Regions from separate parts of the Rhizobium sp. X9 genome, predicted to be linked through region 2. Evidence: predicted binding sites of a transcription regulator. Region 2 holds the regulator's gene; the other holds the start of a gene.

Region 1 (15,913 bases), 380 kb from region 2:
GGATACATGTATCCCATATAGCACCGCTTGGCTGCGCCGGCCAGCAGAACTGAGCCTTTGCAGCTTGCCGCACAGGGCTTCATCCTCTAATACACCGGCATAATTTCAGGAAAATATCGGATCGGCATCATGAGCGAAAAAGCAAAAAAGCCTCAGAAACTGAAAGCCCGCCTGCCGCGCGGCTTCGTGGATCGCTCGGTTGCCGATATTCATGCCGTGAATGAGATGATCGAGAAGATCCGCAGGGTCTACGAGCTTTACGGCTTCGATCCGGTGGAAACCCCGCTGTTCGAATATACCGATGCGCTCGGCAAATTCCTGCCCGATAGCGACCGTCCGAACGAAGGCGTGTTTTCGCTGCAGGACGATGACGACCAATGGATGAGCCTGCGCTACGATCTCACCGCGCCGCTCGCCCGCCATGTCGCGGAAAACTTTAACGAAATCCAGCTGCCATACCGCACCTATCGCGCCGGTTATGTCTTCCGCAATGAAAAGCCCGGCCCCGGCCGCTTCCGGCAGTTCATGCAGTTCGATGCCGATACGGTGGGCGCCGCCGGCGTGCAGGCCGATGCCGAAATGTGCATGATGATGGCCGATACACTGGAAGCGCTGGGCATTCAACGCGGCGACTATGTCATCCGCGTCAACAATCGCAAGGTGCTTGATGGTGTGATGGAAGCCATCGGCCTCGGCGGCGAGGACAATGCCGGTCGTCGCCTCAACGTGCTGCGCGCCATCGACAAGCTCGACAAGTTCGGTCCTGAAGGTGTGAAGCTGTTGCTCGGTCCAGGCCGCAAGGATGAATCCGGCGATTTCACCAAGGGCGCTGGTCTTGGCGAAGAACAGATCGAAAAGGTGCTGTTTTTCGTCGGTATCAAGGATTATGCGGCAAGCGCCGATGATCTGGCGAAACTGGTTGCGGGCACCTCGAAAGGCGAGGAAGGCGTTGAGGAGCTGAACATCATTGGCGCTCTGGTCACCAGTGCCGGTTACGATGCGACGCGCATCAAGATCGACCCCTCGGTCGTTCGCGGCCTCGAATATTATACCGGCCCCGTCTATGAAGCCGAGCTGAGCTTCGACGTCACCAATGAAAAGGGTGAAAAGGTCGTGTTCGGGTCCGTTGGCGGCGGCGGGCGTTATGATGGCCTCGTCTCGCGCTTCATGGGCCAGCCGGTTCCGGCAACGGGCTTCTCCATCGGCGTTTCGCGCCTGATGACCGCCCTCAAAAACCTCGGCAAGCTCGGTCAGGTCAAGCCGCTCGCGCCCGTCCTGATCACCGTCATGGATGGCGATGTGCAGAGCATGGCCCGCTACCAGATATTCACGCAGGCGCTGCGCAATGAGGGCATCCGCGCTGAAATGTATCAGGGCAACTGGAAGAAATTCGGCAACCAGCTGAAATATGCCGACCGCCTCGGTTCCCCCATCGCCATCATTCAGGGCGGTGATGAGCGCGCCGAAGGTGTGGTGCAGATCAAGGATCTGATCGAAGGCAAGCGTCTCTCCGGCGAGATCGAGGACAATGCCAGCTGGCGCGAGGCGCGTGTGGCGCAGGTCACCGTACTGGAGGCGGATCTGGTGGCGAAGGTCCGCGAGATTCTGGAGCATCAGGCAGAGGACGTTCGCCGCGCCGCCGAAGGGCGTTAAGGTCATGGCGATCCTCGCGCTCGACCATGTTCAACTGGCTATGCCGGCGGGCCGTGAGGATGAGGCGCGCGCTTTTTATGGCGGCCTGCTCGGCTTTGCGGAGCAGGCCAAGCCCACTAATCTCGCCGCGCGCGGCGGGTGCTGGTTCAGCCGGGGTTCGATAAAACTGCATCTCGGCGTCGAGCAGGATTTCCGCCCGGCGAAGAAAGCCCATCCGGCCTTTCTGGTCGATGATATGGCAACCTTGCGAAAAACACTTGAAACAGCAGGCTGCCATGTGGTTGAGGATGAGCCGCTTGAAGGATATCACCGGTTTTATGTCCATGATCCCTTCGGAAACCGCATCGAAATGATGCAGCCGCTCGAACCGTGACGAAAAGTACCGTTTCCATGCCCCTGATCGACATGCCGGAATTTTCCGGAGAGCTACTGGAAGAATTCGCCGCGCGCCGCACGAGCCGTGTGAACACGCCGGTCATCCAGCCCGCCGAACCCTTTCTGGATATGGCGGGCGAAGATTTGCGACGCCGTATTTTCATGACGGAGAGCGAGACGGGCGAGAGCCTGTGCCTGCGCCCGGAATTCACCATTCCCGTCTGCCTGCGCCATATCGAGACGGCGACCGGTACGCCGAAGCGTTATTCCTATCTGGGCGAGGTCTTCCGCCAGCGCCGTGAAGGTGCGAACGAATTTTATCAGGCTGGCATCGAGGATCTTGGCGACACCGATATTGCCGCTGCCGATGCCCGCGCCGTGATAGACGCAACCGCCATCCTCAAGCGGCTGCTGCCCGGCCGTTCACTCTCCGTCACGCTGGGAGACCAGCAGGTGTTCGAAGCGGTCGTCGCAGCTCTCGGCCTGCCGCTCGGCTGGCAGAAGCGGCTGGTGCAGGCCTTTGGCGATATGGCGCAGCTGGACGCGTTGCTGGAAAGCCTCGTGCATCCCAAACCCATGACCGGCCTCGACGCGCGGGTCGCCGGCCTTCTGGCCACAGGCGAAGAGGCGGTGCTGGTCGATTATCTCGACACGGTGATGCAGGAAACCGGCTATTCCACCAATGCCAGCCGCTCACCGCAGGAAATTGCCCGCCGCCTGCGGGAAAAGCTGGCGCTTGCCGCCACGCGCCTGCCGGATGAGAGCTTCGAGCTGCTCAAGCAGTTCCTGGCCCTGCAGGCGCCCTTGCCGCAGGCATCGCAAATTCTGGCTGACTTCGCTGCAAAGGCGAAACTGAAACTGGATGGCGCGCTTTCCGCTTTCGATAAACGTGTCGCAGCACTTGCCAATGCTGGCGTCGATCTGGAAACGGTTACCTATGGCGCAGCCTTCGGTCGTCCGCTCGATTATTATACCGGCCTTGTTTTCGAGGTGGTGGAAGCGGGCGGAGACAGCGTTCTGGCGGGTGGCGGCCGTTTCGACCGGCTGCTGACCCTGCTCGGCGCACAGGAAAAAATACCCGCCGTGGGCTTTTCGCTCTGGCTGGATCGCATCGAAGCGGTGCGGGGGAGCGACAAGCCATGATCACCATCGCATTGCCCTCCAAGGGCCGGATGAAGGAAGACGCCTCCGCCGTTCTGGAGCGCGCCGGGTTGAAAGTCGCGGCTGTCGGCAACGACCGTTCCTATCGCGGCCGCATCGAAGGGCGTGATGATATCGAGATCGCTTATCTGTCAGCCTCCGAGATTGCCCGCGAGATCGGCGCTGGTACGGTGGATTTCGGCGTGACGGGGGAGGACCTCGTGCGCGAGGGGCTGACCAACGCCGATGCGCAGGTGGAATTCTGCGCCCGCCTCGGTTTCGGCCATGCGGACGTCGTTGTCGCCGTGCCGGAAATCTGGCTGGATGTGGACAGCATGGCTGATCTCGGCGACGTCGCATCTGAATTCCGCGCACGTCACGGACGAAGGCTCGCCATCGCCACCAAATACTGGCGGCTGACGCAGCAGTTCTTTTCGCGCCAGCACGGCATTCAGCTTTATCGCATCGTCGAAAGCCTGGGCGCGACTGAAGGTGCGCCGGCGGCAGGGCAGGCGGATATCATCGTCGATATCACCTCCACCGGCTCGACGCTGAAGGCCAACCACCTGAAAATCCTCTCCGACGGCATCATCGTCCGTTCGGAAGCCTGCTTCGTACGCGCCCGCAAGGCGGACCATGAGGGCGATGCGGCGGTTCAGGAGATCGCCTCGCGCATCAGGGCTGCGGTTTGACGACGTAAAACAAAAAAGCCGCCGGAGCGATCCGGCGGCTTTTTTATTGGTCGATCCATTTGGCTTATGCGTGGGCCACAGCCGCGCCGCGTCTTGCGTCGACGGAGTAGGCGCCGGGGCCGAAGGCGGCAAGCAGGATGTAGGCGCCGGCAAGGGTGATGTTCTTCACCATCATGATGCCGTTCAGCGTGTTGATCCAGCCAAGAGCCGGCTCAGGCCAGCCGGGAACGGCAACGGTGCCGCTGTGGAACACCAGACCGGTGAAGACGCAGAAGACGGCAAGCGCCCAGGCGGCGATCCTGGTCTGGAAACCAGTGAGAATGGCAAGGCCGGCAACGAGTTCGAACAGGCCTGCAACATAGGCAAGCGCGGTTGCGGCGGGCAGGCCGGCGCCCGTGATCATGCCGGCCGTACCGGCTGGATCGACAAGCTTGCTGAAGCCTGAAGAGATGAAGATGAAGGAAAGCAGAATGCGGGCGATGAGAACGAGAACGTTCTGGCTGCTGGACATGGAAATCTCCGGTAAGTGATCGGCGTGTCGCCGGTTAAGCTGCAGGGCAATGTCTGGAGATATCAATGGCCGAAAATTACTCGCTCATAAAGATGAACAAGAGGAGACGAATTGTCGTCATTTTGTGAACGATCGTCGGCCGCGAGCCGATGATGTCTAGGCGGCGAAGCGAATATCTTCGAAACGCGGAAACAGGAAGAGCCCGGAAATCCGCCCTTGCCGGTCGTCCTCGAAACCGGCGGATTCACCCATGCAGATGACGGGCTGTCGCATCGCCGGCAGGATGAAGAGGTTGGTGGAAAAGCAGAATCGTGAAGGCGCAGTGGAGGCCTGCTCGAAAAGCTCCAGCACGCGGGCATGGTCGCTGCGATCGTAACAGCGGACAAGGCTGAGCAGACCGCATTCGCCGGGCGGCAGACCGTGCATGAAGGAGGCCTGTTCGCCGAGCCGGATGACACCGCTTGAAAGATCGCTGCTCCACTCCTCCGAAATGAAGAAATTGGACAGGGTTCGGGGATCGGGCGTGGTCGTCACGGCCGCAGGCAGAGCATCGTTGCGTCTTGATATTTCGAACAAATCGCGCCCCCGCATGAACATCGTACCAGCACCGCAATTTCAAGCGTCGCTGCCAAGTTGAACTTCCACCGCCACCCGCAGTCGAACGTGTTAGCCAGGCATCGAACCCCTTCAATGCTTGCGTTCCGTCGCGGCACCCTTACGGGGGCTGACTTATAGTTTATTTTCTCTTACCCACAACAACCTGTCAGAGAGAAAATCAAAAATATTATGTATTCCTTCATCGCAATCGCGAAATATATGAAAAAAGACAACTATGTGTCGAACTTATAAGCCGGCGAGGGCGAAACTCCGCCCCACATGCGATTGCGATTCGCTCTTTGGGCTGTCCTATTATTGCATGCACTTCCAAAAACAAGCCGGCTAAGGTCGATCCTGTCCCAAAAAGAGACAATATTTTTAGCCCGCATCGGCCAGGTTGCAATATCTTGCGGATTTGGCGTCGCCGGTTTCCCCCCGCGGCAAAGAAAAAGGGCGATCCGAAGACCGCCCTTTCTTATTCCAGAGACAGGACTGATTGGAAGTCCATGCCGCCCGTCTGGTGCGCTTGCGACGCCAGACCACCAAGATGGCATTGGCGGCAAAGAAAAAAGGGCGATCCGAAGACCGCCCTTTCTTATTCCAGAGACAGGACTGATTGGAAGTCCATGCCGCCCGTCTGGTGCGCTTGCGACGCCAGACCACCAAGATGGCATTGGCGGCAAAGAAAAAGGGCGATCCGAAGACCGCCCTTTCTTATTCCAGAGACAGGACTGATTAGAAGTCCATGCCGCCCATGCCGCCGCCAGGCATCTGGGGCATTGCCGATTCCTTCTTCGGAAGTTCGGCGATCATGGCTTCGGTGGTGATCAGCAGCGAAGCAACCGAAGCTGCGTTCTGCAGAGCCGTGCGAACAACCTTGACCGGGTCGACGATGCCGAGCTGGATCAGGTCGCCATATTCGCCGGTCTGGGCGTTGTAGCCGTAGTTGTCTTCGTTCTTTTCGAGGATCTTGCCAACAACGATGGAAGCTTCGTCACCAGCGTTTTCTGCGATCTGGCGAACCAGAGCCTGCAGAGCCTTGCGAACGATGTTGATGCCAGCTTCCTGGTCGTCGTTTGCACCCTTGGCGGTGATCTTCGTGGAAGAACGCAGCAGGGCAACGCCGCCGCCCGGTACGATGCCTTCCTGAACAGCAGCGCGCGTCGCGTTGAGAGCGTCGTCGATGCGGTCCTTCTTTTCCTTCACTTCAACTTCCGTCGAACCGCCAACGCGGATAACGGCAACGCCGCCAGCGAGCTTGGCAAGACGTTCCTGCAGCTTTTCGCGGTCGTAGTCGGAAGTGGTTTCTTCGATCTGCGCCTTGATCTGGGCAACGCGGCCTTCGATGTCCGACTTCTGGCCGGCACCGTCAACGATCGTGGTGTTTTCCTTGGAGATCGAAACCTTCTTCGACTTGCCGAGCATGTCGAGGGTAACGCTTTCGAGCTTGATGCCGAGGTCTTCGGAGATGACGGTACCACCGGTCAGGATGGCGATGTCTTCCAGCATGGCCTTGCGGCGGTCGCCGAAGCCAGGAGCCTTGACGGCAGCGATCTTGAGGCCGCCACGCAGCTTGTTGACGACGAGCGTTGCAAGAGCTTCGCCTTCGACGTCTTCAGCGATGATGACGAGCGGCTTGCCGGTCTGAACGACAGCTTCGAGAACAGGCAGCATGGCCTGGAGGTTCGAAAGCTTCTTTTCGTGCAGAAGGATGTAGGCGTCCTCGAGGTCCGCAACCATCTTTTCCGGGTTGGTCACGAAGTAGGGCGACAGGTAGCCGCGGTCGAACTGCATGCCTTCGACGACTTCGAGTTCGGTTTCAGCGGTCTTGGCTTCTTCAACGGTGATGACGCCTTCGTTGCCGACGCGCTGCATTGCTTCAGCAATGTCGAGGCCGATCTGACGTTCGCCGTTTGCGGAGATCGTGCCGACCTGAGCAACTTCTTCCGAAGTGTTGATCTTCTTGGCCTTGGCCTGAAGGTCCTTGACGACTTCTGCAACGGCCAGATCGATGCCGCGCTTCAGGTCCATCGGGTTCATGCCGGCAGCAACTGCCTTTGCACCTTCGCGAACGATGGCCTGGGCCAGAACCGTTGCGGTGGTGGTGCCGTCACCGGCGATGTCGTTGGTCTTGGAAGCGACTTCGCGAACGAGCTGTGCGCCCATGTTCTCGAACTTGTCTTCCAGTTCGATTTCCTTGGCGACCGAAACGCCGTCCTTGGTGATGCGCGGAGCGCCGAAGGACTTGTCGATTACGACGTTACGACCCTTCGGGCCGAGGGTGACCTTCACTGCATCAGCGAGAATGTCGACGCCCTTGAGCATCTTTTCGCGCGCTGTGCGGCCGAATTTGACTTCTTTGGCTGCCATTTTCAAAACTCCTGGTTTCGAACGGCCGGACCGGGTCCGGCTTGAAATTTACGGAAACGATGGGTCCGGCGAAATCAGCCGATGATACCCATGATGTCGGCTTCCTTCATGATCAGAAGGTCTTCGCCGTCGAGCTTGACTTCAGTGCCCGACCACTTGCCGAACAGGACGCGATCGCCAACCTTGACGTCGAGAGCGACGACCTTGCCGGCCTCGTCACGTGCGCCGGAACCGACGGCGACGATTTCGCCTTCCTGCGGCTTTTCCTTGGCGGTATCGGGAATGATGATGCCGCCCTTGGTCTTTGCTTCGGATTCAACGCGACGAACGACGACGCGATCATGAAGCGGGCGGAAATTGGTGCTTGTCATTGCCTAATCCCTCGATCAAATGACTTCAGGAACCTTTTGGAGGTTCACGTGATGGGTGTTAGCACTCCCCTTGTTGGAGTGCCAGCGAAACCGAGATAAGGAGGCGTTCTACCTGAGTCAAGAACGCGCCGTCGGAAAAATTTTATGCGCTATGGTTATCAGCGTTCCATGACAGAAATTTCCACGGAGCTGTCGACAGGGATAAATCACCCTTTTGCGACCCGCCATCGTTATCCGGCTTAGCGGGGTTTTATGTTCGCACAGTGGCGTGTGCTTCGCAGGGCGGCTTCAGCGCCGCTTTTTTCCTTGCCATCGGCCCTTTGCTTTGCGATGTGACGCACACCCTTTTCTCGCATCCGGAAAGCATATCATGGCCCATCGCATTCTCACCCTCGGCGAAATCACTGATGGGTTCGACGTTATTCTTTCGGATGTCTGGGGCGTGCTGCACAATGGCGTCAGCGCTTTTCCCCATGCGGCGGTTGCACTGCACGAAGCGCGCAAGGCCGGCAAGACGGTGGTGCTCATCACCAATTCGCCGCGTCCAGCCCCCGGTGTCATTGCCCAGCTTCGCGTGCTCGGCGTGCCGGATGAGGCTTATGACCGCATCATCACTTCCGGCGACGTTACCCGCGGCCTGATCGCCGAAGGTCCGAAGAAAGTCTTCCTGCTTGGCCCGGAGCGGGACATGCCGCTGCTCGAAGGTCTCGATGTCGAACGGGTGGGCGAGGCGGAAGCGCAATCCGTCGTCTGCACCGGTTTCTTCGACGACGAGACGGAAACCCCCGAGGATTATACCGAGATGCTCAAGGGCTTCATCGCCCGCGGCGCGCCGATGATCTGCGCCAATCCCGATCTGGTGGTGGAGCGCGGCGAGCGCATCATTCCCTGCGCCGGTGCCATGGCCGCCTATTATGAACAGCTCGGCGGCGAAGTCCGCATTGCCGGCAAGCCGCATGCGCCGATCTATGAAGCCTGCCTTGCGGCGGCCAAAGAAGTGCGCGGTTCCTTCCCGAAGGATCGCGTGCTCGCCATTGGCGATGGCATGCCGACGGATGTGAAGGGCGCGATTGCGAGCGGCCTCAACCTTCTTTATATCAGCGGCGGCATTCACGCCGCCGAATATACGCTGAACGGCCACACGGACGAGGCGCTTCTGAACGCCTATCTGAAGGGGCAGGGTGCTGCTCCCGGCTGGTGGATGCCACGCCTTGCCTGAGAACGTCTGGCCCGAGAACATCTGGCCTGAGCTGACGTAAAAAATGGATCGACTGCCATGACCGTCTTTCATCGCAACGAAAAAAAAGAGCCACTGCCGGAAGCTCTTCGAGGCGGCGTGATCGCGATCGGCAATTTCGATGGTGTGCATCGCGGCCACCGCGCCGTTCTGGACCGCGCGCTGGAACTGGCCGAGGCGCGTGGCGTGCCGGCGCTGGTTCTGACCTTCGAGCCGCATCCCCGTTCCGTGTTCCGCCCCGAAACGCCGGTCTTCCGCCTCACCCCTGCACCGTTGAAGGCGCGCATTCTTGAAGCCATCGGTTTCCGCTCCGTCATCGAATACCCCTTCGACAGGGAATTCTCGCAGCGTTCGGCGGAAGAATTCGTCAAGTCCATTCTGGTCGACTGGCTGGGCGCCAGCGCCGTCGTCACCGGCTTTGATTTTCACTTCGGTAAAGGTCGCGAAGGCGGCCCGGCATTTCTGATGGCGGCCGGCAAGCGCCACGGTTTCGATGTGACGCTGGTGGATGCCTTCCGCGACGAGGGCTCGGATGTCGTTTCCTCCAGCCGCATCCGCTCGCATTTGTGCGAAGGCGATGTGGCGGGTGCGGCCGGATTGCTGGGTTACCGCTTCACGGTGGAAAGCGAAGTCATCGGCGGCCAGAAGCTTGGGCGCACGCTGGGTTATCCGACAGCCAACATGGCGCTGGCACCTGAAACGGAACTAAAGGCGGGCATCTATGCCGTACGGTTCCGCCGTCCCGACGGCTCGATCCGCGATGGCGTTGCAAGTTTCGGTTACCGCCCGACGGTGACCGAAAACGGCGCGGCGCTGCTCGAAACCTATGTCTTCGATTTCTCCGGCGATCTCTACGGCGAAGTATGTTCGGTGTCCTTCTTCGGACACTTGCGTGACGAGCTGAAATTCGACGGCCTGGAACCGCTGGTCGCGCAGATCAGGCGCGATGAGGAAGAGGCGAGGGCGATGCTCTCAGGCGTGCGGCCGCTAAGCGAAGTTGATGAGAAGATCGCGTTTTGAGCGGGCAGGGCCGGTCAGCCCGTAGTCCGGCCCATATTGCTGTCGCTTTTCTCTTCCTTTTTGCTGGAAAACCGCATAAACAACCGGCCATGTCCCAATACCGGTTGATGTTTAAAAATCAGATTGGCCGAATTATTGGCCCGGCCTTCCGCCCGCTCTGAAGAGCCGGAAGGTCCGGGATTTTGGCGCTTGTCATGGCATTTGTGACGGTGCTTTCCGAATTTGCCCTCTTTGAAATTGAGACGGCGCGACCGATACGGCGCGCAACAACGGTACAATTATGAGCGACACCGCAGAAAAATTCGACTATTCCGCCACCCTCTATCTGCCGCAGACGGATTTTCCGATGCGCGCCGGCCTGCCGCAGAAGGAACCGGAAACGGTCAAGCGCTGGCAGGAGATGGGCCTCTACAGACGCCTGCGCGCCTCCGCCGCCGGCCGCGAAAAATTCGTGCTGCATGACGGCCCGCCCTATGCCAACGGCAATATCCATATCGGCCATGCGCTCAACAAGATCCTGAAGGACGTCATCACCCGCTCGTTCCAGATGCGCGGCTACGACGCCAACTACGTGCCGGGCTGGGATTGCCACGGCCTGCCGATCGAATGGAAGATCGAGGAAGCCTATCGCGCCAAGGGCAAGAACAAGGACGAGGTTCCGGTCAACGAATTCCGCAAGGAATGCCGTGACTTTGCGGCTGGCTGGATCAAGGTCCAGTCGGAGGAGTTCAAGCGCCTCGGCATCGAGGGCGACTTTGAAAACCCCTATACGACGATGAACTTCCACGCCGAAGCCCGCATCGCCGGCGAACTCCTGAAGATCGCCCGCACCGGCCAGCTCTATCGTGGCTCCAAGCCGATCATGTGGTCCGTGGTCGAGCGCACGGCGCTGGCGGAAGCCGAAGTCGAATATGCCGATGTCGAGAGCGACATGATCTGGGTGAAGTTCCCGGTTGTGCAGGCCGCTCCTGTTCTTTCTGGTACTTCAGTCGTCATCTGGACGACCACACCGTGGACCATCCCCGGCAACCGCGCCATCGCGTTTTCGTCGCGGGTCGAATATGGGCTCTACGAAGTCGAAAGCGCCCAGAACGATTTCGGTCCGCAGCCGGGCGAAAAGCTGATCTTCGCCAAGAAGCTTGCCGACGAGGCCGCAGCCAAGGCAAAGCTGACCTTCAAGCTCGTTCGCGACGTGAAAACCGAAGAACTGGCCGCCATCATCTGCGCGCATCCGCTGGCATCGCTCGGTTATGATTTCCCGGTTCCGCTTCTCGAAGGCGATCACGTCACCGACGATGCCGGTACGGGCTTCGTGCACACCGCGCCGAGCCACGGCCGCGAGGACTTTGACGTCTGGACCGCGCATCAGCGTGAGCTGGAAGCGCGCGGCGTTTCGTCGGCCATCCCGTTCCCGGTTGGCGATGACGGTTTCTATACCGAAGACGCCCCCGGTTTCGGCCCGTCTGCCGAAGGCGGCGCTGCCCGCGTCATGGACGATAACGGCAAGAAGGGCGATGCCAATGACCGCGTCATCAAGGCGCTGATTGCGGAAAACAATTTGTTTGCCCGCGGCCGTCTGAAGCACAGCTATCCGCATAGCTGGCGCTCCAAGAAGCCGGTCATCTTCCGCAACACGCCGCAATGGTTCGTCTATATGGACAAGGAACTGGGCGACGGCACGACGCTGCGTTCGCGCTCGCTGAGCGCCATCGACGACACCCGCTTCGTCCCTGCCTCCGGCCAGAACCGCCTGCGCGCCATGATCGAAGGCCGGCCCGACTGGGTTCTGTCGCGCCAGCGCAGCTGGGGCGTGCCGATCGCCGTCTTCGCCGATGAGAAGGGCGAAGTCCTGATCGATGAGGCCGTCAACGCCCGCATCCTCGAGGCCTTCGAGGCCGAAGGTGCGGATGCCTGGTTCGCCGAAGGCGCCAAGGAGCGTTTCCTCGGCAATGACCACGATCATGCCCGTTGGCAGCAGGTCATGGACATTCTCGACGTCTGGTTCGACAGCGGCTGCACCCACACCTTCACGCTGGAAGACCGCCCGGACATGAAGTGGCCGGCGGATGTCTATCTGGAAGGGTCCGACCAGCATCGCGGCTGGTTCCATTCGTCGCTGCTCGAAAGCTGCGCGACGCGTGGCCGTGCGCCTTACAACGCCGTTGTCACCCATGGTTTCACCATGGATGAGAAGGGCGAGAAGATGTCCAAGTCCAAGGGCAACGTGGTTTCGCCGCAGGAAGTCATGAAGGACGCCGGCGCCGATATCCTGCGCCTGTGGGTCATGACCACGGATTATTGGGAAGACCAGCGCCTCGGCAAGGCCATCATCCAGACCAATGTCGATGCCTATCGCAAACTGCGCAACACCATCCGCTGGATGCTCGGCACCCTTGCCCATTATGAGGGCGAGGAGATCGCCTATGCCGATCTGCCGGAACTGGAAAAGCTGGTGCTGCACCGCCTGTCCGAACTGGATGGCGTCGTTCGCGAAGGTTATGACGGCTTCGAGTTCAAGAAGATCGCCCGCGCGCTGGTGGATTTCGCCAATGTCGAGCTCTCGGCCTTCTATTTCGACATCCGCAAGGACACGCTTTATTGCGACGCGCCGTCGTCGCTGAAGCGCCGGGCGGCCCTGTCGGTCATCGCAAAGCTGTTCGATTGCCTCGTCTCGTGGCTCGCGCCCATGCTGCCCTTCACCACGGAAGAAGCGTGGCTTTCGCGTTATCCGGATGCGGAATCGGTGCATCTCGTCCAGTTCCCGGAAATCCCGGCGGAGTGGAAGAACGATGCACTGGAAGCGAAGTGGGAGAAGATCCGCAAGGTTCGCACCGTCGTGACGGGCGCGCTGGAAGTCGAGCGCCGCGAAAAGCGCATCGGCTCCTCGCTTGAGGCAGCCCCTGTCGTGCACATTGCCGACGCCGACCTGCTGGCGGCGTTGAAGGGGCAGGATTTCGCCGAAATCTGCATCACTTCGGCCATTTCGGTGGTGGGTGATGAAGGCCCGGCCGATGGCTTCCGCCTGCCGGAAGTTGCAAAGGTCGTGGTCGAGCAGAAGCTGGCGGAAGGTGCAAAATGCGCCCGTTCCTGGCGCATCACCACCGATGTCGGTTCCGACCCCGACTATCCGGAGGTTTCGGCCCGCGATGCGGCGGCGCTGCGGGAGCTTGCCGCGCGCGGATAAGGAAAATGGCCGGATGAATTGCGCTTTGCGTCTTCATCCGGTACACCTGCCTGAAAATGGCCGGATTTGCACGGCAATGCGGGCTGCCGCCTGCCGAAAGACGATGTCTGGCGAAGTGGGACGGACGGCTGGAAGGGTTTCAATGAAGACGATGCAGGGTAATGCGCAGGGTTTGGGCATGTTTCGCACGGTTGCAGGCATCACGGCCATAGGCGTGCTGCTGGGCGCTTGCACGAGCCCGACCTACGGTACGGGCAAGACGGCGGCGGAACAGCTTGTCGACGATCTCGGCAACGCAACCTCGATCACCGGTGACCAGAGCAAGCGCAACCTGAAATACAGCCCGCGCCCCGGTCTTGTCGTTCCTGCCCAGTCCCGTGCCGAACAATTGGCCGCGCCGCAGCAGAATATGGCGAACCGCGAAAACAACCCGCAATGGGTTGAATCGCCGGAAGAGACCCGCGAACGTCTTCGCGACGAGGCGGATGCCAACAAGAACAACCCGCATTACCGCTCGCCGCTGCTTGCCGGTAACGGCACCGCCGGCCAGATGACCGAAAGCCAGAAATGGGAAGCCTTCCGCAAGGCGAAGGCCGAAGCCCAGGGCGGCTCCGTCGTCAACGCCCAGCGCCGGTTCCTTACCGATCCGCCAGCCGAATATCGCAGCGTGCCGCAGGATCAGCTGACCGACCTCGGTGAGCCGGAACAGAAGAAGGAAAAGCGCCGCAAGAAAGAAGCGGCTGTCGCCAACACCGGCAAGAGCTGGTGGAACCCCTTCTGATAAAATGACGGGCTGATGGTGGCCTGCGGGAGAGGTTTCTCCCGTCGGCCGCTCAATCGTCGAGACGTTTCTCGCGGAAAAATTGCCGCAGGATTTCCGCACTTTCGCTTTCCGCCAGTCCCGAATAAACATCCGGCGCATGGTGGCATGTCGGCTGGCTGAAGAAGCGCACACCACTATGCACCGCGCCGCCTTTGGGGTCTTCCGCGCCGTAATAAAGGCGGCGGATACGGGCGAATGAGATCGCCGCCGCGCACATGGTGCAGGGCTCAAGGGTTACATAGAGATCGGCGCCGGGCAGCCGTTCCTGCCCCAGCGCCTCGCAGGCCATGCGGATGACGGCGATTTCGGCATGCGCCGTCACATCGTTCAATTCACGGGTGCGATTGCCGGAGCGGGCAATGACGCGGCCATCCAGAACCAGCACCGCGCCGATAGGAACCTCCTGGCGTTCGCCGGCGGCGCGGGCTTCCGCCAGCGCCAGTTCCATGAAATGCGTCCTTTCGGCCATTGTGTTTCAATTTCCTCTTAACCCTTGTGCTTGGACCTGATAGGACAGCCCAAACAACAGGCAAACAGCAAATGACTTTTAAAGACAAGCCGAAGCGTGACGGCGGCAAGACATTTAGCCGCGACAAGAAGCCGAAAGGCCCCGGCAAGCCGGCCTCGGAGCGTGAGAAGAAACCGGCCGAAGCAAAGGCAGCCCCGGCGCCCGAAACCGTGGTCGGCACCAAGCCCGAACGCATTTCCAAGATCATGGCCCGCGCCGGTGTCGCGTCGCGCCGCGATGTGGAGCGGATGATCATGGAAGGCCGCGTGTCGCTGAACGGCGTCAAGCTGGATAGCCCGGTCGTGAACGCCACGCTTTCCGACAAGATCGAAGTGGACGGCATGCCGATTCGCGGTGCCGAGCGCACGCGCCTGTGGCTTTACCACAAGCCCGCCGGTCTGGTGACGACCAATTCCGACCCGGAAGGCCGCCCGACCGTTTTCGACAATCTGCCGGGGGAACTGCCGCGCGTGCTCTCCATCGGCCGTCTCGATATCAATACCGAAGGCCTGTTGCTGCTCACCAATGATGGCGGCCTGTCCCGTGTGCTGGAACTGCCGACCACCGGCTGGCTGCGCCGCTACCGCGTGCGCGCCCATGGTGAGGTCGATCAGGCCGCACTCGACAAGCTGAAGGACGGCATCGCCGTCGACGGTGTGCTGTATGGCGCAATCGATGCCACGCTCGACCGTACCCAGGGCCATAATGTCTGGATCACCATGGGTCTGCGCGAAGGCAAGAACCGCGAGATCAAGAATGTGCTCGGCGCGCTCGGCCTTGAGGTCAACCGCCTGATCCGTATCTCCTACGGTCCGTTCCAGCTCGGCGATCTTGCCGAGGGCAAGGTGCTTGAAGTGCGCGGCCGCATGCTGCGCGATCAGCTCGGACCGCGTCTGATCGAAGAGGCAGGCGCCAATTTCGACGCGCCGATCTACAATACATCCGGCGACGATGAGGAAGAGGCCCCGGCCAAACGCGCCAAGCCCGAATGGGCCAAGGGCGACGCGCCGGAAGGCAAGCCTCGTTTCGAAAAATCCGCCGGTAGACCGGAAGACCGTCGCGAAAAGGCGCTCGGCCGTCTCGATACCAAGCGCGGTGACAAGCCTGCCGGCAAGTTCGGCTCCAAGCCCGCCGGGAAGTTCGGCGCAAAGGGCCGCAGCGAGGACGATGGCGAAGAGCGCCGCAGCCCCCGCCAGCCCGCCGGCACCAACCGCACCGCCAATGTGTGGATGGCGCCCGGCGCAAGGCCGACCCGTGACGGCAAGGAACGCAAGTCTTCCGCCCGTGCGGAAGCGGAAAGCCTGTTCAAGAAGCCATCCGCCCAGGCGGAAGCGCGCCGCAACGTCGTCAGGCATGCCGATGCCGAGGGCGAGTGGATCCGTTCGGATTCCCCCCGCGAAGAGGAAGGTGGTCGCGGACGCGGCGACCGTCC
Region 2 (15,913 bases):
CCCGAAGTCTTGCCGGTTCGCTCATAGACAACCGCTACCACGGCAGCGGTTTTGATATGTTTGGCTGAAACCCTAAAATTTTACTTTTTAGCTGCCCGAGCGTGCAGAAACTCATCCAGAATGACGCAACCCGCTCCGATGGTTATGAAAGTGTCGGCAAGATTGAAGACCGCGAAGGACCATGTGTCTGTGTGAAACAGGATATAGTCGATGACGTGACCGTAGAAAAAGCGGTCGAGAAGATTGCCGGCCGCGCCCGCGATGATGAAGGCGAAGCCGAGATGGGCGAAGGTTCGGTCCGCCGCCGTCTTGCGCCAGAGCCACAGGACGAAGACCACGATGACGAGCCGCATGCTGACGATGAACCAGCCATGCATGTCCGACAGCATCGAAAATGCGACGCCGAGATTATAGGTGCGATAAAGCGCCAGAAACGGAACGACCGGCACCATCTCCTGCAGCGGCAGATAGGCTTCGACCAGTTGCTTGACGATCTGGTCCAGCACAAGGGCAGCAACGATCAGCGCGAAAGCCGGGCCAAATTTCGAAAACAACGCCGCTTTGGCCATTACTTCACCGGTGTCAGTTCGAGGAGATGTCGCCGCGCCTCGAAAAGCATGACGGCGGTTGCGATGGCGAGATTGAGGCTGTCGGCACGGCCCTGCTGCGGAATGCGCGCCAGCTGATCGGCCTTGCCTGCCAGTTCCGGCGGCAGGCCCGATTGTTCGTTGCCCATCAAAAGCACGACCGGCTTTCCGGCATAGTCGATCTTTCGATAATCGACCGAGCCGGCGAGATGGGTGGCGACGACGCTGACATTGGCCGATTTTTTCCAGGAGAGGAATTCCTCGACCGAAGCGCGGGCAACAGGCGTGGCGAAAACCGAACCCATGGTGGCGCGAACCGTTTCCAGCGAAAAGGGATCGGTGCAATCGCCAACCAGAATGACGCCCGAAGCGCCTGCCGCATCAGCCGTGCGGATGATGGTGCCGAGATTACCGGGATCGCGGACCCGGTCGAGCGCGATATAGGTCTCTCCCTTTTCCGGGCGAATATCCTTCAGCGGTTTCCATTTCTGCTCGAAAATGCCGACGACCATCTGCGGATTGTCGCGGCGGGTGATCGAGGCGATAACCTTTTCGCTGACTTCCAGCACCAGACCGCCAGAGGCGACCGTCTTCACCGCCGCCTGCTCCACCAGCGGCTTGCCTTTGGCGGCCTTGGCATAAACCAGCGTCTTGATCGTCCAGCCCAGTTCAAGCGCGTCGATGACCAGCTTTAAGCCTTCCGCCATGAAGGTGCCGGTCTCTTCCCTGCCCTTTTTCTGGGTGAGCGCCTTGATATCCTTGATGATGGGATTGGCAAGGCTGGTCACTTCCTTGACCTGGCCAACCCGGCGCGTGGTGTTTTCGCGCATGTCGTTCGTCATTTCGGCTCCCAGCGGCTGAACAGCGATGTGGAAAGCACCCGTCCCGGCGTCTTGCCGTCAAGCCCGGCCTCGCGAATGACGAGTTCGCCGGATGCCACGACGCCACCGGCGCCACGCATGGTTTCGCGCATCAACTCATGCATCGAATAGAAGCTTGCACGGATGGAATAGGCCGTCAGCACCAGGCCGAGCGCCCTGGGCGACAGGATTTCGCGGCAGATATCCAGCATCAGCGGCAGATGATCGAACAATTGCCAGATCTCACCATGAGTGCCGCGACCGAATTTCGGCGGGTCGGTGAGGATGATGTCGTAGGTGCTGCCGCGGCGCTCCTCACGCTGGATGAATTTCATCGCGTCTTCGCAAATCCAACGGATCGGCGCCTGTTCGAGCCCGGCAAGCGCCTGGTTCTCCTTCGCCCAGCCGATCGCCTTCTTGGAGGCGTCGACATGGGTGACTTCAGCCCCCGCAGCCGCCGCAACCAAGGAGGCGACGCCGGTGTAACCAAACAGGTTCAGCACCTTCAGCGGCCGGTCGGCGGTCTCGACGGCATTTTTCAGCCATTCCCAATGGACGATCTGTTCCGGGAAGACGCCGACGTGACGGAAGGCCGTGAAACGACCAAGAAAATCGACCCCAAGAAGGGAGAGAGGCCAGGTCTCACCGAGCGCTTCCTTTGGAAAACGCCAGCGGCCCATGCCGTCCTCATCGGTATCGCCGGTGAAAATGGCGTCGGCATTCTGCCATACGCGGTCGGGAACCGACGGTTGCCACAGCGCCTGCGCCTCGGGACGAACGACGCGGTAATCGCCATATTGTTCGAGCTTCAGGCCGTTGCCGCTGTCGATCAGGTGAAAATCGCCGGCACCACTCGATTCCAGAATGACCGGAACCTGTTCTGCGGGACGTTCGCCGGTGCGAGGCTTGAGAGGCCGCTCGGGCGCCTGCTCAACGGCTGTCGCCGGAATGGCCTTTCTCTTCGGCGCAGGTTTCGGCACGCTGCGCACCGCATCCGGCTCGCGCTTTTTCGGTGCCGTATCCGCCCGCCGTGCCGGCTTTGCGGCATGAACCTGTTTTTTTTCGCTCCCGGCACGCGCACGATTGCCCGGCCGGCTGTCTTTTTTCTTCAATGGAAATCTTTCCGCTTCTGCCCGCGTCTTATCGCGCAGCAAATAGCATTCCACGCGCCGCTCGCCTAGAGCCGGAACGAATGTCGGCTACATCACTTTGCCGGGAGTTGGCCCGCATTTGGAACATGTCCGGTCGCGGCGGCTTTCTGCCGGTTCGCCTCGTCATGCCAGCGAACGGCCTCTTTCGCCTCGATACGGGCGCGCTTGCGGTGCTTGCCCTGCGCAAACCACGTGGCCGAAGATCCCAGAAGCACGCCGAAAATGACCGCCAGAAACAGGAATACGAAAAACGGCGCGGTGAAGGACAGAACACCGTCTTCGGGCCTGAACGGATTGAGCGCCAACGTCACGGCCTGACGATTGGCCACGCACAGGATGACGAGGATAATCGCCAGCGGAAGCAGGATGATGAGGTTGATGATTTTTTTCGACATCCGAGAATACTCCATCGCTGCGGGGTTCCGCCGGCTCCGTTTCCGTCGCCAAACGGCAAGAACGATCAATCGTCCTCTTCGTCACCCATTCCAGGGTTCAGGCGCTCGCGCAGTTCCTTGCCCGTCTTGAAGAAAGGCACCCATTTTTCCTCGACGAAAACCGACTCACCCGTGCGCGGGTTCCGGCCGGATCGCGAAGGACGGTTTTTCACCGAAAATGCGCCGAAACCACGAAGCTCGACACGATTTCCTGCCGCCAGGGCATCGGTGATTTCATCCAGCACCGCATTGACGATGTTTTCCACGTCGCGGTGATAAAGGTGCGGGTTACGCGCAGCAACGATCTGCACCAGTTCAGACTTGATCACGGTTGCCCCCTGAAAGAATTGGATTTTTAACGCGGATCAACCTGCCAAACGGAAACAAGACCGTCAAGAAACAACTTGTCCGCACCGAGCTGGCCGGAGCCCGCAAAGGGAATTAAATCGTCATATCCCAGAAACTTCGCTATTTGCGCAACACTGAAAAGCGAAAAAGGCGAACGGGACGATGGCGCGCGCCATTCGACGATCGGCAAATCCTTGGCGACGCCGCGTGTTTCGAAATAGCCGCGAATTTCCTTCTCGCCACCCAGCGTGTCGACCAGCTTGTTGGCGAGCGCCTGCCTGCCGGTGAAAATCGATCCGTCCGCGAGTTTCAGCACATCCTCGCGCGGCAGCTTGCGACGATCGGCCACAAGGTCGACGAACCAGCCGTAGCTGTCCATCACCATGGCGCGGATCATCGTCTTTGCCTCTTCGGGCGCCTCATGGAAGGGCGAAGGTTCGGCCTTCAATGGAGAAGACTTGATTTCCTGCAGCGAGACGCCCAGCTTTTCCATCAGCTGGCCAACCTGCGGATATTGAAAGATCACGCCGATCGAGCCGGTGATCGAGGTTTCCCCGGCGACGATGGTATCGCCGGCCGACGCGATCATATATCCGGCGGAAGCCGCCAGCGTGCGGACATCCGACACGACCGGCTTCTTTTCCGCAACGCCGCGAATGGCCTTGAAGATGCGCTCACCGCCATAGGTGGTGCCGCCGGGCGAGGAAATAGAAACGATCAGGCCTTTGACATTGTCGCTCTTGGCAATCTTGTCGAGCCGCTCCAGAAGTTCGGTATTGTCCTGGATCAGACCGGAAATCTCGACACGGGCAATATGGGGCTTGGCGCTTTGCTGCGGCTCGGTCCATAAAAACCGGTAAAGGCCGAAAATGCCGGCGACGAGCAGGAGAACGGCGGCAATCCGCCAGAAAGTCAGCTTGCGGCGCAAACGCCTGCGATCCGCTATCGCCATATTATCCATCGAGAACCTCTGCCATCCGGCCTTTGAAGCGACATAAGCATCACGGCCATATGGTTCTTCTAACGCGAAGCCGCAAGGAAACAATAAGGAAACCAGAATTACGATAAAATTCGCATTTCCCTTGCACCTTTCCAGACAAAAACCATATTGGCAGGACAAAGCACTCATGCCAAAGACATTAAGATAAACATATAAGCTTCAGTTGCGCGCCAAAATGGTGCCCAGGAAGTTTTCCGGATCCACTCTTATGCTTGAAAGACTCCGCGAACCAGCGCCAGCATTTCCGCTGCCCAATGACCAGAACGGCGCTTACGAGCGCGCGCTCAGGCATTCTGCGCGCGTGAAACGGCTGAAAATCATCCTGCCGCTCGGCGCAGCGGTCATTTCGCTTGCCTTCATCGCTGTTTCGCTGATCCGAACCTGGGCGCCTGACGAGGTTTCGCTGGAAAGTGCAAGGATCGAGGACGGCAAGATCGTAATGGAAAAACCCGCCGTTGCGGGCCGCAACGAGAAGGGGATCGACTATTCCATGAACGCCGACCGTGCGTTGCAGGACATCGCCAACCCCAACCTGATGACGCTTGAGAAGGTTCTGGCCGCCGTGCCGGTGAACGATGGTATCGCCCAGGTGATCGCCCAGGAAGGCATCTTCGACCGGGCCACCAATAAGCTGAAGATGACCGCACCTTTTGACATCAATCTCAGCAATGGCATACAAGCGAAGTTCCAGTCTGCGGACGTCGATCTGAAAGCCGGAAAAATGAGCAGCCAGGAGCCCGTTTCAATCAAAACAAACGACGGCTCGATTGTTGCGCAATCGATTGATATCGCCGATAATGGCAAGACGATTACATTTTCGGGGCAGGTACGGGCACGTATCGCTGCATCCAATATCAAAAATGAAGGCAAGTGAGAGCCCGGTCCAGATGATGCAAATTTCCCGTCCCGTTTCCATTGGCAGATCCGCCGGCCTTACAGCTGCTGGTCTTTTTTTCTCGTGTCTTGCAACTGTGGCTTTTGCCCAGAACACCACCAGCAATATGCAGGGCGTGAAGCTTTCCGGCGATCAGCCGATCGCGATTGAAAGCGATCAGCTCGAAATCCGGGATCAGGAGCGCAAGGCCTATTTCACCGGCAATGTGAAAGTGGTGCAGGGCACGACTACCCTTCAGGCCGGCAAGATGACCGTGAACTACAAGGGGCAAGGTTCGTCGCTCACCAGCGGTGATGCCAACATCGAAAAAATCTTCGTGGACAATAACGTCTATCTGACGTCCGAAACCCAGAAGGCCACGGCCGATCACGGCGAGTTCGACATGGCGGCGCAGACCTTCATCCTCACGGGCAAGCAGGTCGTGCTGTCCGAGGGCACGAATGTGTTCACCGGCTGCAAGCTGACTGTGTTGATGAATACGGGACAGGCCAAGCTCGAAAGCTGCGGCGGTCCCGTCCGGATCATGCTCGATCCAAAATCGCAGAAAAAACAGTAGTCTCACCTCGTGAAGATACCCTCGATCTCAAAAATATTTGGCGGTGGACGCGACCGGTCCGCGGACGCGCCCTCACCGGCCGACAAGGCTCGCTATGAAGGCACGCTCATCGCGCATGGTCTGACCAAGACCTACAATACGCGCCGGGTCGTCAATGGCGTGTCATTGGTCGTGCGCCGCGGCGAGGCAGTTGGGCTGCTCGGTCCGAACGGCGCGGGCAAAACCACCTGTTTTTACATGATCACAGGCCTCGTGCCGGTGGATTCCGGCAAGATCGCCATCAATGGTAACGATGTGACCGGCATGCCGATGTACAGGCGCGCGCGCCTCGGCGTCGGTTATCTGCCGCAGGAAGCCTCTATCTTCCGTGGACTGACGGTCGAGGAAAACATCCGCGCCGTACTGGAAGTACACGAGCCTGACAGCGCCAAGCGCAACCGCAAGCTTGATGAATTGCTGGAAGAGTTCCACATTGCGCAGCTGCGCAAGTCGCCCGCTGTCGCGCTGTCGGGTGGTGAACGCCGCCGTCTGGAAATCGCCCGCGCTCTGGCGACTGATCCGACCTTCATGCTTCTGGACGAACCCTTTGCGGGCGTCGATCCGATTTCCGTCAGCGACATCCAGAATCTCGTCCGGCATTTGACCGCACGCGGGATCGGCGTTCTCATTACGGACCACAATGTTCGCGAAACGCTCGGCCTCATCGACCGCGCCTACATCATCCATGCCGGTGAGGTTCTGACCCATGGCCGCGCAGACGATATCGTCAACAATCCGGACGTGCGTCGGCTCTATCTCGGCAATAATTTTAGCCTGTAAGCTTCGGGCGCGAAAGATTCTTCATCGCGCCCCGCCCTGACGCTTGACCAAACATAATAAAAAAGCAATTTTTGGGCCAAGTTCTCTTGCCCTCGCAAAATTTATGAAAACTGTGGCAATGGAGAAGCTGTAAGGGGAGTTTCGCGTCCGCCATGGCATTATCTGCCAGCCTTTTGCTGCGTCAAAACCAGTCTCTCGTGATGACACCGCAACTGATGCAGTCCATCCAGCTGCTTCAGATGACGCATTTCGAACTGACGCAGTTTATCGCGCAGGAGGTTGAACGCAATCCGCTGCTCGAAATTGCGGCAAACGATGGCGATTTGGGCGGCGACAGCCCTGCGGATGCAGAGAATTTCGGCGATGCCGACAGCGAGGCCTCCGACAAATCCGCAACGGTAACGGCCGATAGCGACGACTGGTATGGCGAGCGCGCCGCCAATCTTGGCGAACAGCTCGATACCAGCTTCGAAAACGTCTTTCCCGACGATGGCGAACCCCGAAAGGCCGATGCCCCCGAGCTGGCAAGCCAATGGAAATCCATGCCCGGGCAGGAGTCCGGCGAAAGTTACGATCTCGACGATTTCGTTGCCGCGAGACAAAGCCTCGGTGACCATCTCAATCAGCAATTGCCGCTTGCCATATCCTCCCCGGAGGACAGGATGATAGCCGATGCGCTGATCGGCCAGCTCGACGAAACGGGATATATCGCGACGGATGCCGTCGATGATGTCGCGGAACGGCTGGGAGCTACTCCGTCGGCAGTGGAGCAGGTTTTGAAGACCCTTCAGGGTTTCGACCCTCCGGGCGTATTTTCCCGTTCGCTGAGCGAGTGTCTGGCGATCCAGCTTGCGCAGAAGGACCGCCTCGATCCGGCCATGCGGGCGCTTGTCGACAATCTGGAGCTCCTGGCCAAACGGGACTTCGCGGCCCTGAAAAAACTCTGTGGCGTCGATGAAGAGGATCTTCTCGACATGCTGGCGGAAATCCGCACGCTCAATCCGCGCCCCGGTGCCGGCTACGATTCGATGGTCTCGGAGACAATCGTCCCTGATATCATTGTTCGCCCCTCCTCGGCAGGCGGTTGGCTTGTCGAGATCAATCCCGAGACCCTGCCGCGCGTGCTCATCAACCAGACCTATTTCGCCGAAGTCTCGCGGCACAAGACCCGTCAGGGTGAGGATCAGGATTTTCTGGCTGAGTGCATGCAGACGGCCCACTGGCTGACCCGCAGCCTCGACCAGCGCGCCCGCACAATCATGAAGGTGGCCACCGAAATCGTTCGCCAGCAGGACGCCTTTCTTGTCAACGGCGTGGATCACCTGAGGCCGCTGAACCTCAAGACCGTGGCCGACGCCATCAAGATGCATGAATCCACCGTCAGCCGCGTGACGTCGAAAAAATACATGCTGACACCGCGCGGGCTGTTCGAGCTGAAATATTTCTTCAGCGTATCGATCAGCTCCGTGGAAGGCGGCGACAGCCATTCGGCGGAGGCGGTGCGCCACCGCATCAAGGGCATGATCGCGCAGGAGGCTGCCGACGCCGTGCTTTCCGACGACGATATCGTCGACAATCTAAAAAAGAGCGGCATCGATCTCGCCCGCCGCACCGTCGCCAAATATCGTGAGGCGATGAACATCCCCTCCTCCGTGCAGAGGCGTCGGGAAAAGAAGGCGCAGGCAAGAGCCTCCGCCTACTGAGCGGCGAAAACGATCACGTTTTCAGGGCTTGGCTGCCCCACCCCGGCTGCACCATTGACTCTTGTCACGCCAGGGGCTAGAAGCCCGCCGCACACGTAAGCAAGGTCATTTGTAACGGATTCATCTCCACCGTCCATGGGCGTAAAATTCGAATGGGGGCTTTTTAAGGTCTTCGAAACGCTTGGATGCGCGCTCGGCTTGACGTAAGCTGGTACTCGCAAATCACTACAAAAAGGAAAATTTCCATGAGTGTGCGTGTATCTGGTAAACATATGGAGATCGGTGAATCTTTCCGTCAGCGGATTGAGGACAATATAGGTCTGGCAGTTACCAAATACTTCGATGGGGGGTATTCAGGCCAAGTGACCGTGGAGAAGTCGGGATCGCGTTTTGCCGCCGATTGCAAGCTGCATCTCGATACGGGCGTTGTATTGCATGCGGCGGGTCAGGCAAATGATCCGCAAGCGAGTTTCGATGCCGCCGCAGAGCGGATTGAAAAGCGCCTGCGTCGTTACAAGCGCAAGCTGAAAGACCATCATAGCGGCGCAAATGGCGTGATGCCGGAAATCGCCTATACGGTGATGGATGCTATTCCCGATGAGGATCACGAGGTCCCTGAAGATTACGCACCCACCATCGTGGCAGAGAGTTCGAAACAGATAAAGACAATGTCCGTTGCCAGCGCCGTGATGGCGCTCGACATGACGGATGAACCGGTTCTGCTCTTCCGCAGCCCGGGCAAGGAATATCTCAACATCGTCTACCGACGTCATGACGGCAATATCGGCTGGATCGACGCGGAAACGATCAAGAGCTGAACAGTCTGACAGGACTGTGGGAGGCAGAGCGCGAAAGCGTATCTGCCTCCCACATCGTCTCGATGGCATGAAGGAAAAAGAGAATGGCGTTGGCAGATTTGCTGCAACAAGATGCGATTATTCCCGCCCTCAAGGTGAATTCCAAAAAGCAATTGCTTCAGGAGCTGGCCGCAAAGGCAGCCAGAATTACCGGAGTCTCGGAACGGGAAGTTTTCGACGTCATCCTCCAGCGTGAAAAGCTCGGCTCTACCGGCGTCGGGCACGGCATTGCCATTCCGCACGGCAAGCTCAGCAGCATTCACCAGATCACAGGCGTTTTCGCACGCCTTGAAACCCCGGTCGATTTCGAAGCGCTGGACGATCAGCCGGTCGATCTGGTTTTCCTGCTGCTCGCGCCCGAGGGCGCCGGCGCGGATCACCTGAAGGCGCTTTCCAGAATTGCGCGCGCCCTGCGCGACCCCGAACTGGTAGCCAAGCTGCGCGCCACCGATTCCGACACGGCAATCTACGCCTTCCTCAATCAGGAACAGGCGACGGCGGCCTGATAGCCACTTTTCTGCTGGCCTCAGTTTTCATGACATAAAAAACGCGCCCTGAAGGCGCGTTTTTTATTGGGGTAAGAAGAGAATGCCTCAGGCATCCTTTTCATTGAGAGAAGAGGTGCCCGGCTCAGCCGATGCGGATATCTCAACTTTCGGGCCGCCCTTGGCGACGCCAACCATGGCGGGACGCAGCACGCGATCACCGATGGTAAAGCCGGCCTGAACCACCTGAAGGACCGTGTTGTTCGGCACCGCCGGGTTGGGGATTTCGAACATGGCCTGGTGGAAATTCGGGTCGAATTTCTGACCCTCGGCATCGATCTTCTTCACGCCGTGGCGCTCCAGCGTCGACAACATCGAGCGCTCGGTCATCTCCACGCCCTCGATCAGACCGTTGAGGCCGGCTTCGCCATTGGTCTTGAGTTCATCCGGAATGGCCTCGAGAGCGCGGCGAAGATTGTCGGAAACGGCCAGCATGTCACGTGCGAAACCGGCGAGCGAATAGGACTTAGCATCCTTGACGTCGCGTTCGGTACGGCGGCGAAGATTGTCCATTTCCGCTGCGAGACGCAGGAACTTGTCGCGCAGATCGGCATTTTCGGCCTTGAGCAGTTCGACCGGATCGGGTTCGGCGGCTTCGGCAGGTCCTTCCCCGGCAAGCGCGGGTTCGACAAACTCTTCGGCGACGTCCGCGTCAGGTCCGGGCTTTTTTGTATCGTCGGTCATGACGTTCTCCAGATTTGAATGTTGTTGGTTGCGCCCGATATCGAGCTTTGACGGGCAAAAATCAAGGCTTGCGGCGAAAAGCTTGCCGCATTCTCTGACCTTGCGGCTTTGTCCTATCTCTGCTTGCGGGAAAGGCGGGCCATGATCTGCGCTGTATAGTCAACCATAGGTACGATACGGGCGTAATTGAGCCTGGTGGGACCGATGACGCCGACCGCACCCACGACACGGTTTTCCTCATCGCGGTAGGGCGCGACGATCAGCGATGAACCGGACAATGAAAAGAGCTTGTTTTCCGAACCGATGAAAATCCTGACCCCAGAGCCGCTTTCCGCAAGATTTAGGATCTCGATGAGATTTTCCTTGCGCTCCAGATCGTCGAAGAGCAAGCGCACGCGATCGATATCTTCCTCGCCGGCGAGACCCTCGAGCAGGTTGGAGCGTCCGCGAACGATGAGGCGGCCGAGCTTGCCATCCTCATTGTCACCTGCCCAGACGGCCAGGCCGCGCTCGATCAGATCCTGCGCCAGCGTGCCCAATTCCGATTGCAGTTCTGCCTGCTGCCTCTGGAACTGGGTTCGCAGCTCCTGCAGCGTCTGACCGGACAGGTGGGCATTGATGAAATTCGCCGCCTCGATCAATTGTGATGACGAAATGCCGGCGGGCAATTCGATGATGCGGTTTTCGACCTGGTTGTGATCGCCGACCAGCACGGCGAGCGCCTTGGTGGGCTCCAGCCGGATGAATTCCACATGTTTGAGGATGACGTCGTTCTTGGCCGTCAGCACAAGGCCCGCACCGCGCGACATGCCTGATAGCATGCGGCTCGCCTCCGTGAGCAACCCTTCCAGAGATTGCTCGTGGCCGGCGACCGGGCCGATCTGCCGGTCAATGTTCGCCCGTTCTTCTGCGGGCAGATCGCCCACCTGCATGAAGGCGTCAACGAAGAAACGCAGCCCCGTCTGGGTGGGCAGGCGCCCGGCACTGATATGCGGCGAATAGATGAGGCCGAGTTCCTCAAGGTCGCTCATGACGTTGCGGACGGAGGCGGGTGAAAGCGACATCGGCAGCAGCCGCGACAGGCTGCGCGATCCCAAAGGTTCGCCGGTGTCGAGATAGCCTTCGACGATGCGCCGGAAAATCTCCCGCGACCGTTCATCCAGCAGCGATGCCTGATCTTTTGAAAGTGGTGCTGAAAAGCCCATCTCGTCCGTTCTTTGTCATCCAAATCCTGTTTGCATCAATATAATGCGTCGCACCGCTGGGACAAAATGGAAATTGGCTTTGCAAATGCGCGGGCCTCGCCTTAGAAGGCAGGAACCAACATGGAGAGTGGATCATATGCGGCCTTCAGGCAGAAAAACCGATCAGATGCGCAAGGTTTCCTTCGAGCGTAATTTCTCGAAACATGCGGAAGGCTCCTGTCTGGTCAAGTTCGGTGACACGCATGTGCTCGTCACCGCAAGCCTTGAGGAAAAGACGCCGCCGTGGCTGCGCAACAGCGGCAAGGGCTGGGTCACCGCCGAGTACGGCATGCTACCACGTTCCACCCATGAACGCATGAAGCGCGAAGCCGCCGCCGGCAAGCAGGGTGGGCGCACGCAGGAAATCCAGCGCCTCATCGGCCGCTCGCTCCGCGCCGTCGTTGATCTGCAGGCACTCGGTGAGCGCCAGATCAGCATCGACTGCGACGTCATTCAGGCCGATGGCGGCACACGCACCGCCTCGATCACCGGCGCATGGATTGCTCTCCACGACTGCCTGAAGTGGATGGAAACCCGCAACATGATCAAGGTCGAAAAGGTCCTCAAGGATCACATCGCGGCGATCTCCTGCGGCATCTTCGCAAAACAACCGGTCATCGATCTCGATTATCTGGAAGACTCTTCCGCCGAGACCGACGCGAATTTCGTCATCACCGGCTCCGGCGGCATCGTCGAGGTTCAGGGAACGGCGGAAGGCGCCCCCTTCTCCGAAGAGGAATTCCTGACGCTGCTCGGCCTTGCAAAGGCAGGCTGCAGCGAGCTGGTCGCCCTTCAGAAACAGGCGATTGCCTGAGCCGACAGGAAAACGTCATGCGCAAGCTCGATACCAGAACGATCGTCGTCGCGAGCCACAACAAGGGCAAGATCGCCGAAATTGCCGATCTCATCGGACCTTTCGGCTTTTCCGCCAAATCGGCTGCCGAGCTGAATTTCGAAGAGCCGGACGAGACGGGCACCACCTTTGAGGAAAATGCCGCCATCAAGGCGCTTGCCTCCGCAAAGGCGTCCGGCCTGCCTGCTCTTTCCGACGATTCCGGTCTGGTGATCGACGCGCTGGATGGCGCGCCCGGCGTCTATACCGCCAACTGGGCGGAGACGGCCGACGGCACGCGCGACTTCGCGATGGCCATGCGGAAGGTCGAGAATGCCCTTGCCGAACGCGGCGCATCCAACCCGGAAGATCGCACAGGCCGCTTCGTCAGCGTGTTGTGCCTTGCCTGGCCCGACGGGCATGTCGAATATTTTCGCGGCGAGGTTGAAGGCAATGTGGTGTGGCCGCCGCGCGGGACGAGCGGTTTCGGTTATGACCCCGTCTTCAAGCCTGAAGGATATGACACCACATTTGGCGAGATGACGGCGGATGAAAAACACGGCTGGAAGCCGGGTGACGCGGTAGCGCTGTCACACCGCGCCCGCGCCTTTAAAAAATTCGTAGAAACCTGCCTGGAGGCATGAACCCGATGGTCGGGGAGCATCATTTTTCTGCCCCCGGCGCATCGCTTCTGCCGGACACGGGCGATCCCGGCTTCGGGATCTATCTGCACTGGCCCTTCTGTGCGGCCAAGTGTCCCTATTGCGATTTCAACAGCCATGTCCGCCACCGTCCGGTGGATCAGGAACGGTTTACGGCTGCCTTTCTGCGTGAAATGGAACATATGCGGGCGCTCAGCGGCCCGCGGGTCGTCACCAGCATCTTCATGGGCGGTGGCACGCCATCGCTGATGGACCCGCAGACGGTGGGCGCAGTTCTTGATGGCGTCTCGCGCTTCTGGCATGTGCCGGATGGTATCGAGATCACCATGGAGGCCAACCCTTCAAGCGTCGAGGCGGAACGTTTTCGCGGTTACCGGGCGGCGGGCGTCAATCGCGTCTCGCTTGGTGTGCAGGCGCTGAACGATCGGGATCTGAAATTCCTCGGCCGTCTGCATGATGTTGCCGATGCGCTGAAAGCCATCCGGCTGGCACGGGAAATCTTCCCGCGCATGTCCTTTGATCTCATCTATGCCCGTCCGAACCAGACGGTGGCCGAATGGGACGCCGAACTGAAGGAGGCGGTTTCCTATGCCGTCGACCATCTGTCGCTCTACCAGTTGACGATTGAGGAAGGCACGCCCTTTTACGGGCTGCACAAGGCTGGCAAGCTCATCGTGCCGGATGGCGAACATTCGGCCGTGCTTTATGAAGCGACGCAGGAAATCACCGAGCGTTACGGCATGCCGGCCTATGAGGTTTCCAACCATGCCCGGCCCGGCGCGGAAAGCCGCCATAACCTCACCTATTGGCGTTATGGCGATTATGCCGGCATCGGCCCCGGCGCCCATGGCCGCCTGACCAAGGGTGCCTCCAAGCTCGCGACCGCCACCGAGCGCCACCCGGAAACCTGGCTCGAGACCGTCGAGCGGGAAGGCCACGGCATGGTCGATCAGGAAATGCTCGGCGTGGATGAGCAGGCCGACGAATTGCTGCTGATGGGCCTTCGCCTGCGCGAGGGTATCGATCTCGCCCGCTGGAGCGATCTGTCTGGCCGCGACCTCGACCCGGAAAAGGAAGAATTCCTTCTGCAGCACGGTTTCGTGGAAAGGCTCGGCAATTCCCGCCTGCGCTGCACGCCTTCCGGCATGCTCATTCTGGATGCGGTAGTGGCCGACCTCGCCTGCTGATTGGCGGCATTGAGCGACCCGAAAAGCCAATAAAAAAGCGGCCCAGTGGGCCGCTTGAGGGTATAACAAAATCCGAAAACCTTCTTTGCGTCATGCTCGGGCCTGTCCCGAGCGTCCGCAGCCGCATGACTTTCCGAAACGTGGTTGGATCCTCGGGATGAGCCCGAGGATGACATCGCCTATTGCGGGATGATGGCCAACAGACTGAAGCGGCCCGAGGGCCGCTTTTATTACGCGTTGTTCTCGTTGATCAGGCGCTTCAGCAACTCAACCTCATGGCCGAGCTTGGTGTCGCCGGAAATCAATTCCTCGATCTTGCGCACCGCATGCAGAACCGTGGTGTGATCGCGACCGCCGAAACGGCGACCGATCTCCGGGAAGGAACGCGGCGTCAGCATCTTGGCCAGATACATGGCGATCTGACGCGGCTTGACGATGACGCGGGTACGACGGTTGGACACCAGCTCCTGCCGCGACACATTATAGTGCTTGGCGACGATGCGCTGAATATCCTCAATGCGCACGCGTTTGGCCTCACCGCTTCCGACGAGGTGCGACAGCAGCTCATCGACGCGGTCAACCGAGAGGTTCGGCTCGAATGAGCGACGGAACATCAGCTGGTTGAAGGCGCCTTCAAGCTCACGCCCGCTTGCCGTCACGCTTTTGGCAACATGGGTCAGGATTTCGTCGGAAATCTCGAAAGACGGATCGTCCTGACGCGCCGAACCCATGCGACGGTTGAGCATTTCGTAGCGCATGTCGTAATCGGGACCTTCGATCTCGATCGCCATGCCGCCCTGAAGACGCGAACGGACGCGCGGATCGAGCGATTCCAGCTCCCATGGTGCACGGTCAGCCGCGACCACGACCTGCTTGGCGCTGTCGAGCAGCATGTTCAGCAGGTGGCAGAATTCGTGCTGGATCATCTTGCCCTGCAGGAACTGCATGTCGTCGATGACGAGCAGGTCGATATTGCGCAGCGTGTCCTTCAGCGTCAGCGCATCATTATCGCGGATCGCGGTTGCGAAACGCCACATGAAATATTCGGCCGTCAGATAGACCACGCGCGGGTTGCGCGGGCTGTCGATGGCGGCATTCGCAATCGCCTGCAGAAGGTGCGTCTTGCCAAGGCCGACGCCCGCATGGATGAACAGCGGATTGAAGCGCACGGCACCGGCACCCGCTTCCGCGATCGTCTTTGCCGCCGCAAGGGCTACACGGTTGGACGAGCCTTCGACAAAGGTGTCGAAGGTAAAGCGTGTATCAAGCGGCGAACCGAACAGCGGACCGGAGCTTCCCTGACGCAGGGTAGCCTGGGCTGCCGCAGGCTGTGCGGACGGCGTTGTCGCGGGCTGCGACGGAATGAAGGACTTGTTGCGAACCGTGCCCACGTCCTGCACGGGCTGCACCCTCTCCTCGACCTGCGCGGGACGGACCGGGCGGCTGGCGGAGCGGACAAGAATTTCCACCTTCAGCACATCCGGGTCCTCGCTCTGCACGAGGTTGGTGATCAGATCCATATAACGGTTGTTGATCCAGGACTTCAGAA

The links. The regulator HrcA, encoded in region 2, represses chaperone genes, less so after heat shock. The targets are predictions, from matches to a motif close to GTTAGCACTCNCNNNNNGNGAGTGCTAAC.
Region 1: groES (co-chaperone GroES) is a predicted target of HrcA. The motif match lies at 7,767-7,795, and genes of this name have one in related genera.

The regions. Positions count from the first base shown of each region.
Region 1 covers NZ_CP071311.1:379,264-395,176, forward strand. The annotation lists gene hisS (histidine--tRNA ligase) at 130-1,653, shown strand; gene JZY08_RS01865 (VOC family protein) at 1,658-2,026, shown strand; gene JZY08_RS01870 (ATP phosphoribosyltransferase regulatory subunit) at 2,044-3,171, shown strand; gene hisG (ATP phosphoribosyltransferase) at 3,168-3,860, shown strand; gene JZY08_RS01880 (DoxX family protein) at 3,925-4,371, opposite strand; gene JZY08_RS01885 (hypothetical protein) at 4,528-4,962, opposite strand; gene groL (chaperonin GroEL) at 5,704-7,338, opposite strand; gene groES (co-chaperone GroES) at 7,413-7,709, opposite strand; gene JZY08_RS01900 (TIGR01459 family HAD-type hydrolase) at 8,080-8,928, shown strand; gene JZY08_RS01905 (bifunctional riboflavin kinase/FAD synthetase) at 8,986-9,966, shown strand; gene ileS (isoleucine--tRNA ligase) at 10,247-13,150, shown strand; gene JZY08_RS01915 (hypothetical protein) at 13,293-13,931, shown strand; gene JZY08_RS01920 (nucleoside deaminase) at 13,984-14,442, opposite strand; gene JZY08_RS01925 (pseudouridine synthase) at 14,514-15,913, shown strand, end outside.
Region 2 covers NZ_CP071311.1:162-16,074, reverse strand. The annotation lists gene JZY08_RS00095 (ATP-binding protein) at 1-25, opposite strand, end outside; gene lspA (signal peptidase II) at 81-569, opposite strand; gene JZY08_RS00085 (RNA methyltransferase) at 569-1,429, opposite strand; gene JZY08_RS00080 (class I SAM-dependent methyltransferase) at 1,426-2,559, opposite strand; gene JZY08_RS00075 (LapA family protein) at 2,652-2,993, opposite strand; gene JZY08_RS00070 (integration host factor subunit beta) at 3,059-3,361, opposite strand; gene sppA (signal peptide peptidase SppA) at 3,388-4,341, opposite strand; gene lptC (LPS export ABC transporter periplasmic protein LptC) at 4,589-5,254, shown strand; gene JZY08_RS00055 (LptA/OstA family protein) at 5,271-5,831, shown strand; gene lptB (LPS export ABC transporter ATP-binding protein) at 5,841-6,650, shown strand; gene rpoN (RNA polymerase factor sigma-54) at 6,803-8,353, shown strand; gene raiA (ribosome-associated translation inhibitor RaiA) at 8,599-9,171, shown strand; gene ptsN (PTS IIA-like nitrogen regulatory protein PtsN) at 9,255-9,716, shown strand; gene grpE (nucleotide exchange factor GrpE) at 9,804-10,439, opposite strand; gene hrcA (heat-inducible transcriptional repressor HrcA) at 10,553-11,644, opposite strand; gene rph (ribonuclease PH) at 11,781-12,497, shown strand; gene rdgB (RdgB/HAM1 family non-canonical purine NTP pyrophosphatase) at 12,515-13,159, shown strand; gene hemW (radical SAM family heme chaperone HemW) at 13,165-14,364, shown strand; gene dnaA (chromosomal replication initiator protein DnaA) at 14,595-15,913, opposite strand, start outside.